Regions from separate parts of the Aquaspirillum sp. LM1 genome, predicted to be linked through region 2. Evidence: predicted binding sites of a transcription regulator. Region 2 holds the regulator's gene; the other holds the start of a gene.

The links. Region 2 encodes FNR, which switches genes on or off when oxygen is low (the NO sensors DNR and NnrR bind a similar motif). Its sites were predicted from a motif close to TTGATNNNNATCAA; they were not measured.
Positions count from the first base shown of each region.
Region 1: BXU06_RS13820 (cytochrome-c peroxidase) is a predicted target of FNR. The motif match lies at 2,437-2,450, and genes of this name have one in related genera.

Region 1 is NZ_CP019509.1:3,193,416-3,197,459, forward strand. Features, by position in the region: gene BXU06_RS13810 (hypothetical protein) at 1-733, shown strand, start outside; gene BXU06_RS13815 (Fur family transcriptional regulator) at 735-1,187, opposite strand; gene BXU06_RS13820 (cytochrome-c peroxidase) at 1,319-2,311, opposite strand; gene BXU06_RS17745 (methyl-accepting chemotaxis protein) at 2,550-4,044, opposite strand, start outside.
Region 2 is NZ_CP019509.1:1,393,983-1,398,026, forward strand. Features, by position in the region: gene BXU06_RS05995 (HigA family addiction module antitoxin) at 1-12, shown strand, start outside; gene BXU06_RS06000 (NAD(P)/FAD-dependent oxidoreductase) at 154-1,137, opposite strand; gene fnr (fumarate/nitrate reduction transcriptional regulator Fnr) at 1,286-2,047, opposite strand; gene hemN (oxygen-independent coproporphyrinogen III oxidase) at 2,144-3,556, shown strand; gene BXU06_RS06015 (alpha/beta hydrolase) at 3,564-4,044, shown strand, end outside.

The DNA of each region.
Region 1 (4,044 bases), 1.8 Mb from region 2:
CGAGCAGCTAAAGCAGGAAAGCGTTGGCGCTGGCTTGTGTTGTTATTGCGAGCAAAACGAGGCGACGGACATTGAGCATGTCCTGCCCAAGTCTTTGTTTCCTGGGCAGGCCTTTGCGGCTCACAATTATTTATTGGCCTGCAAAACCTGCAATACCGGCCATAAGCTCGACAAGATGGCGGTCTTTGTGCCATCTGGCTCGGCAGTCAGCCAATCCTTGGGCCGTCAGGAAGAGCCCGCCAGTCAAGACATGGCGTTTATCCATCCGCGCAAGGAGAATCCGCTGGCCTTGATGTTGCTGGATTGGAAAACCGGACTATTTGCGGCACACCCGAAAACTGCGCCAGCAGGCAGCCGGGAAAAGCAAAAAGTGCTGAATACCATAGAGATTTTGGGGCTGAATACGCGGGATGCCTTGGTGAACTGCAGGCAAAATGCTGTCAAGGATTACCAACGTTTGCTGCGCGAATATGTGAACATCAAACAGGCGACCAACCACAAAGAATTGGACGAAGCCTCCGGCGGCCACCCAGAAATAGACCCCTCGGTGCCATTGGCAACAGAACAGCAACGCCTGTTGAGTTGTATCCGAGCACAGATTGCCCGTCAGCCGCACCCTGCCGTGTGGGTGGAAATATGGCGCTCACCAGCCACACCGAAAAAAATGCGCGAGTGGATGGGGGACGCACAGGAGCTTTCACCGTTGCCTGGACTGAGTATAACTTTCAAATAATTTATCCGGTCGTTGCGGGAGAAGCCTGGGGCTCACGCGGGCGCACCCGTACAATCACTTCAATCTGTTCCAGCTCCAGCCCGTCGGGCAGGGTGGGCTGGCCGCTCAGGGTCAGGCTGTTGACCGGGATGTCGGTCAGCTCGCCGGTGGCGCTGTTGTACAGGTGGTGGTGGGGTTCGGGGTTGGAGTCAAACATGGTTTTTCCGGTCTCGATGGCCAGCTCGCGCAGCAGCCCTCTGGCGGTAAACAGCTTGAGGGTGTTGTAGACCGTGGCGCGTGACAGGTCGCCGGTGTATTGCGCGGCGCGTTGCAGCACCTGTTCGGCGCTCAGATGCACCGGCTGGGGCAAGAGCACGCGGGCAATGGCCAGGCGCTGCGCGGTGACCGGAATGCCTGCGCCGAGCAGGCGGCGGGCCATTTCCGGTTCGGCAGGAAGCGGCAAGGCAATGGTCATGGCAAACCCCTGATAACGGAAACACAGTCGAGCACGATCGCTGTCCTGGCCTCCGTTGTCAAGCGGATGCCGCCGGCCTGCTCAGGGCAGGCCGGCGGTCAGCCAATGGGGGGCACCCCACTGGGGTGTGCTCAATCAAACGGACGCGGGCGCGGGGTGCTGTCGGTGGACGGCGGCAGGATGGGCAGCTTGAAGTCGGGCTGCTTGCCGGTCAGGGTTTTCAGGAAGCTGACCACATCGCTGATTTCCTGCTCGCTGAACTTCTTGCCCAGTTGCAGGCGGCCCATCACGTCCACCGCCTGAGCGAGCGTGGCGGCTTCGCCGTCGTGGAAGTACGGATAGGTGAGTTCCACATTACGCAGGGTGGGCACCTTGAACAGGAAGCGGTCGGCGTCCTTGCCGGTCACGCCCACGCGGCCTTCTGCGGCATTGGCGGTCTTGTACGGCTCAACCACGCCCATTTTCTGGAACGAGGCCCCGCCGGCATTCGGGCCGTTATGGCAGGCCACACAGCCGCTGGTCTTGAAGGTTTGGTAGCCGCGCAGTTCCTGGGCGGTCAGTGCTTTCTTATTGCCTTTCAGCCATTGGTCAAACCGGCTGTCCGGGGTGACCAGGGTGTCTTCAAACGCGGCAATCGCGGTGGTGACCTTGCCCATGTCCACGGTGCGGCTGCCAAACACCTTGTTGAATTCATTCACGTATTGCGGAATCGAGCGCAGCACGTCAACGGCCAGCTCGTGGGTGAAGCCCATTTCTTTCGGGTTGGCAATCGGGCCGCCGGCCTGTTCCTGCAGGTTTTTGGCGCGGCCATCCCAGAACTGGGCCACGTTCAGCCGGGCGTTGAGCACGGTGGGCGAGTTGATTGGCCCTTGCTGCCAGCGGTCGCCAATCGAGGTTTTCAGATTGTCGGTGCCGCCCATGCTCAGGTTGTGACAGGAATTACAGGAAATAAAACCGGATTTGGACAGGCGCGGATCAAAGAACAGCTTTTTGCCCAGCTCAACCATGGCCGGGTGTTGTCCCTTGGCGACAGGTACCGGCTGAATCGGTTCAGCAGCCCAGGCGGTGGCTAGCAGGCCAGACAGCGCCAGGGTGCCATGAATGGCCAGGTGGATCAGTTTCATGATAACTCCTTCTATCCTCAGGTAAAAATCGATCAGGACCAGGCAGTGACGGCCACTTCTTGGTGGTGGCCCTATGGTTTAGACTTTGTCTAAACAGCACTGTAGCCGTGGGGCACCTTTCGATCTTGATCCAGGTCAAGCCCCTGGCAGGTTCGCCCGGCATCAGGCTGGGCGGACGGGAAAGGCCATGATCTGGCTGAGGTGTGCCGCAAGGGCGCAGCGCACCATGCAAACGGCGTCAGGATTTTTCCAGGCGGAAGTGCGCCATGCTTTCCTGCAGCAGCTGGGCCTGAGCGCCCATTTGCTCGGCGGTGGCGGCCAGTTGCTCCGATGCCGACGCGGTGTGCTGGGTAGACTGGTTGAGCAGGCCCATGGCCCGGTTGATCTGCTCCACGCCGGTGGCCTGTTCGGCGCTGGATTGGGCAATCTGCTGCACCTGCACCGAAGTCTGGCTGATGGCCGGGACCATTTTTTCCAGCAATTGCCCGGCCTGTTCCGCCTGTTTGACGCTGCTGCCGGCCAGTTGGCCGATATCCTGGGCGGCCAGTTGCGAACGCTCTGCCAGTTTGCGCACTTCGCTGGCCACCACGGCAAACCCCTTGCCGTGGCTGCCGGCGCGGGCGGCTTCGATGGCGGCGTTCAGCGCCAGCAGATTGGTCTGGTAGGTGATGTCGTCGATGATGCGGATTTTTTCGGCAATCTGGCGCATGGCATCGACGGTGCTGGCCACCGCCTGCTCGCCAGCCTGCGCTTCGCTGGCAGCCTGGGCGGCCAGTCCATCGGTGTGGCGGGCGCTGTCGGCGTTGTGCTCGATGGCGGCGCTCATTTGTTCCATGGCCGAGGAGGTTTCTTCCACCGACGCCGCCTGAGTGGACGCCGACTGTGCCAGCGACTGCGAGGTGGTGGATACCTGATCGGCGGCGTTGCTCAGCTGGTCAGACGCGGCGCGGATTTCGCCAATCATTTGCGCCAGATGCTGCAAGGTGTATTGCAGCGAGGATTGCAGCTCGCCCAGCTCGTCGCGGGCTTCCACTTCCACAGTGGCAGTCAGGTCGCCCTGCGCCAGCTGGCGGGCCACGTCGGCGGTGCGGTGAATGGCGGCCAGCACCCGGTTTACCAGCAGGCCAAACAGCAGGCCCAGCAGCAGCATGGTCAGGTTGGCTGCCAGCGATACCCCCACCCGCCAGCGCGCCTGGTCTCCCAGGCTGAGCACCTGCTGGTGAATGCCGTCGGCCAGTTGGTCTTCCAGCGCCTTCATGGCGTCGATCTTGCGGGTGATGGTGGCAAACCACTGGTCCGGTGCAATGGCAAAGCCGCCCTGATGCACCCGCTCCAGCACCCGTTTGCGCAGGGCAGCGGTGTCTTGTGCCGCTGGGGTGGCCAGCAGTGCCTCCAGCGCCTGGCGCGAGGCCGGGCTGGCCTGCTCCTGAAACTGGCGCAAAAACAGCTCCTGCGTGGTCAGAATGCCCAGCAGGCGGCGATAGAGGGCGTCGTCCAGCGCGCTGTCGGCAGTGGCAATGGCGTTAATGGTGGCGCGTTCGCGGCCTGCCTGTTCCTTGGCGTTGATAAAGCGCACATACGCCGACAGTTCGCGGGTCAGCGTCACATCGCTGGCCTGCGCCGGCATTTGCGCCAGCACCGCCAGATAGGCGTCGATGGTGGCGGTATACTGGCCAAATGACGTGGGCGCGCTCACCGTCAGCGCAGAAATCCCGGCACGGGCACCCAGCACG
Region 2 (4,044 bases):
GAAGCGGCTTAGTGCGGTATTCGCGCAGGCAGACGTCTTGTGTCTCTTGCCCCGGCATCTGCTGGGGCAATTTTTTGCCGTGCGAACCATTGCCCATGCGGGCCCCCGGCGTAGCGGCGTGTAGCCGGCTGGCCGGGCGTGGCGATGCCAGTGCTACCCTGCCGCCTGCACCGCCATCGCCAGCGCCCGACCGCTTAGCCAGGCGTCTTCAATCCGTGTACCCAGGCACCAGTCACCGCACAGCCCCAGGCCAATATCCGCTGCGTAGACCTGTCCCAGTGTCAGCGGATTGGCCGCCTGCCCATACAGCCAGCGGTGGGCGCTGCGGCGGCTGACCTCCACTTCGACATCCACCAGGTCAGCAAATGCAGCGTGCAGCAATGCGGCCACCTGCTCGGCGCGGGTGTCCAGTTGCTGCTGCGACCAGGCCGGGGTGGCGTGAATCACCCAGCCTTCACGGCCCGTGCGTCCTGGCTTGCTGGTATTGCGCGCCAGCCAGCGAATCGGGCCGTGCTCCACCCAGGCGGCGTCAATTGGCAGCGGCAGGCGGTCTGGCAGTTCCAGCATGGCCGCCCAGCATGGCTCCATCGCCACGCTGGCAGCCAGCGCCTGCAGTTCCGGGGCTGGGCCAAGCAGGGCCGCAGCCTGCGCGGGCGGGACAGCCAGCAGCACCTGGCGGGCCAGCCAGGCGGGCTGGTCGTCGGCAAAGCTGAGCTGCCAGCCTTGTTCCTGGCGCTGCAATGCCACCAGCCGCTGCCCCAGCGCAACGTCCAGACCATCGGCCAGGCTGCGGCACAGGCTGCTCATGCCTGGTTGCGGCACATAACGCTGTTCCGGATAGGCGGGTGTCTGGCCCTCTGCACGCCACTGCACCACCTGGCCGGTCCAGGCGGCGCAGCGGCCATCTACCAGCCAGCGCGCCACTTCGGCGATAAAGTCGGGGTGGCGGGCGGTAAAATATTGCGCGCCGTGGTCGATGGCAAACTGCTCGCCACGCCGGGTGGCCATGCGCCCACCCATGCCCTTGCTTTTGTCAAACAGCTGCACCTGATAGCCGGCGGCGGCCAGCTGGCGGGCGCAGGTCACCCCGGCCAGACCTGCGCCAATCACGGCAATGTCGGTATGAAAGGCCAACATGCGCATGCTCCTGAAGATGGCTTGAGCGGGCCATTGTGCGCGTTCGGCGTATTTTTGTATAGGACAAACAGGCAAATGGAGCCGAACAAAACCCCCGCGCCAGGCGGGGGTGAGTGTGTCCAGCCAGCGATGGCGTCAGCGCAGCAGGCTACATGGCATGGGCGTGGCTTTGCTGGCTGCCCGAGCAGCCAGAAATCAGCGCCTTGAGCGCTGCCGGCTGAATCAGCTGGATATGCTTGTGCTCGACAGTGATCCAGCCATTGGCCTGAAAGCGCGACAGCGTGCGGCTGACGGTTTCCAGTTTCAGCCCGAGGAAGGAGCCGATTTCTTCCCGGCTCATGCGCAGGATGAAATCATTGGCGGCAAAGCCCCGGGTGGAAAAACGCAGCGACAGGTTGAGCAGGAACGCCGCCAGCCGCTCTTCGGCCTTCATGTTGCCCAATAACAACATCACCGACTGATCGCGGACAATTTCGCGGCTCATCAAACGGAAAAAATGATGTTGTAAACTGGGAATGTCACGGCCAAGGCTTTCCATCCGCGAAAACGGCAGCTCGCACACTTCACTGTCTTCCAGCGCAATGCTGTCGCAGCCGTGGGCGTTGGCCGAGATGCCGTCCAGGCCCAGCAGCTCGCCAGACATGTGAAAGCCAGTCACCTGTTCGCGGCCATCATGGCTGCCCACACAGGTTTTGAAAAAGCCGGTACGCACGGCAAATACCGACTTAAAGCCTTCTCCTGCACGGAACAGGTATTCGCCGCGCTTGAGCCGGCGCGACTGGCGGATCACCGCATCCAGCTGCGACATTTCTTCGCGGCTCAGGCCGATGGGCAGGCAAAGCTCGCGCAAACTGCAATTCGAGCAGGACACCTTAAGGGTGTGAATCGGGATATTGGTATGTTCAACCATGGTATTTCGCATGAACGGTGACCTGAGCTTGATGCATGTCAAACCATACTTAACAGGTTTGTTGCAAAGTTTGCAACCTGCCCAAGGAATTTTCTGATGACTGCAACAACTGCTATGCTGGCGCCGACTCGTTGTGAGTTTGACCGCGCCTTGATTGAAAAACTCGACGGCTATGGCCCGCGCTACACGTCGTACCCGACGGCAGACAGGTTTCATACCGGTTTTACCGAGCGTGATTATCGGCATTGGCTACAACAGAGGCAAATTGGCGCAAGCGCCTGGCCGTTGTCCCTGTATGTGCATCTGCCTTTCTGTAATACCGTGTGTTACTACTGCGCCTGTAACAAGGTCATCACCAAAGACCGCTCAAAAGCAGACATCTACCTCGATTATCTCGAAAAAGAGCTGACTTTGCACGCAGAAGCGTTAGGTGACGGCGTGCGCGAGGTGGCGCAGTTGCATTTTGGTGGCGGCACGCCCACTTTTTTGAACGACGCCCAGCTTACCCGGCTGATGGCGGCGATTCGTCAGCACTTTCATTTGCAGACCGGCGGCGAGTTCTCCATCGAAATCGACCCGCGCAAGGTCAGCGCCGACACCGTGCGCCTGCTGGCCAGCCTGGGCTTCAACCGCATGTCGGTGGGCGTGCAGGATTTCGACCCCGCCGTGCAGGCGGCAGTCAACCGCATCCAGAGCGAGGCAGAAACCCGGCTGGTGATCGACACCGCCCGCGCTGCCGGCTTTAAATCGGTCAGCATCGACCTGATCTATGGCCTGCCGCTGCAAACCGTCGACAGCGTGATGCGCACCGTCGAACGGGTGCTGGCCATGGACCCCGACCGGCTGGCCATCTACAACTACGCCCACCTGCCGCATATGTTCATGCCGCAACGACGCATCAACGAGGCCGAACTACCCAGCGCCGAAGTCAAGCTGGACATTTTGCAGGCCGTGGTCACCCGGCTGACCGATGCCGGTTATGTGTTCATTGGCATGGACCACTTTGCCAAACCGGATGATGACCTGTCGGTGGCACTTAAGCAAGGCCGGCTGCAACGGAATTTCCAGGGTTACTCCACCCACGCCGACCACGACCTGCTTGGCATCGGCGTTTCCGCCATCGGCAAGCTTGGCCCCACCTACAGCCAGAACGTGCGCACGCTGGACGAATACTACGGCGCGCTGGATGCCAACCTGCTGCCCACCCTGCGCGGCATGGTGCTGACCGAAGACGATATTTTGCGCCGCAACATCATCCAGCGGCTGATGTGCCAGTTTGCCCTGTCCAAAGAAGCCGTTGAAGAAGTTCACGCCATCGACTTTGCCGGCTACTTTGCCCCGGAACTGGAACAACTGGCCGAATACGAACGCCACGGCATGCTCACCATCGACAAGGAATGGATTACCGTCACCCCCAGGGGGCGTTTTCTGATCCGCACCATCGCCATGGTGTTTGACCGCCATCTGCGCGAAAAACAGGCTCAGGCGCGCTATTCCCGCGTGATTTGACCCCCTGATGCCGCACTGGTTCTGGCCGCTGCTTGGCCTGGCGGCGCTGCTGGCTGCCGGGCGGGCCGGCAAAGCCTGGCTGCTAAGCCGCCTGCGCCGCAGCCTGACCCCGGAGCGGGTGCAGCGGCCCTACGCCCTGCCCGCCGTGCAGCGCGTGTTGCAACCGTGCCGGATTGCCACGGTGGGTGCGCGTCAGCTGGCCGGCTGGTACAGCCCGCCCTCCACCCCCACCACACCCATCCTGATTGTGGCGCATGGCTGGGGCAGCAGCGCCGCGCTGATGCTGCCGCTGATTGCCCCACTGCACGCCACCGGCTACGGCATTCTGGCCTACGATGCCCGCTGCCACGGCCATAGCGACGACGACAGCTACAGCGCGCTACCACGCTTTGCCGAAGACCTCGACGCCGCGCTGGACTGGCTGGCGGGTCAGCAGGGGGCCAATGCCGCCCCGCGCTGGCTGCTCGGCCATTCGGTGGGCGCTGCCG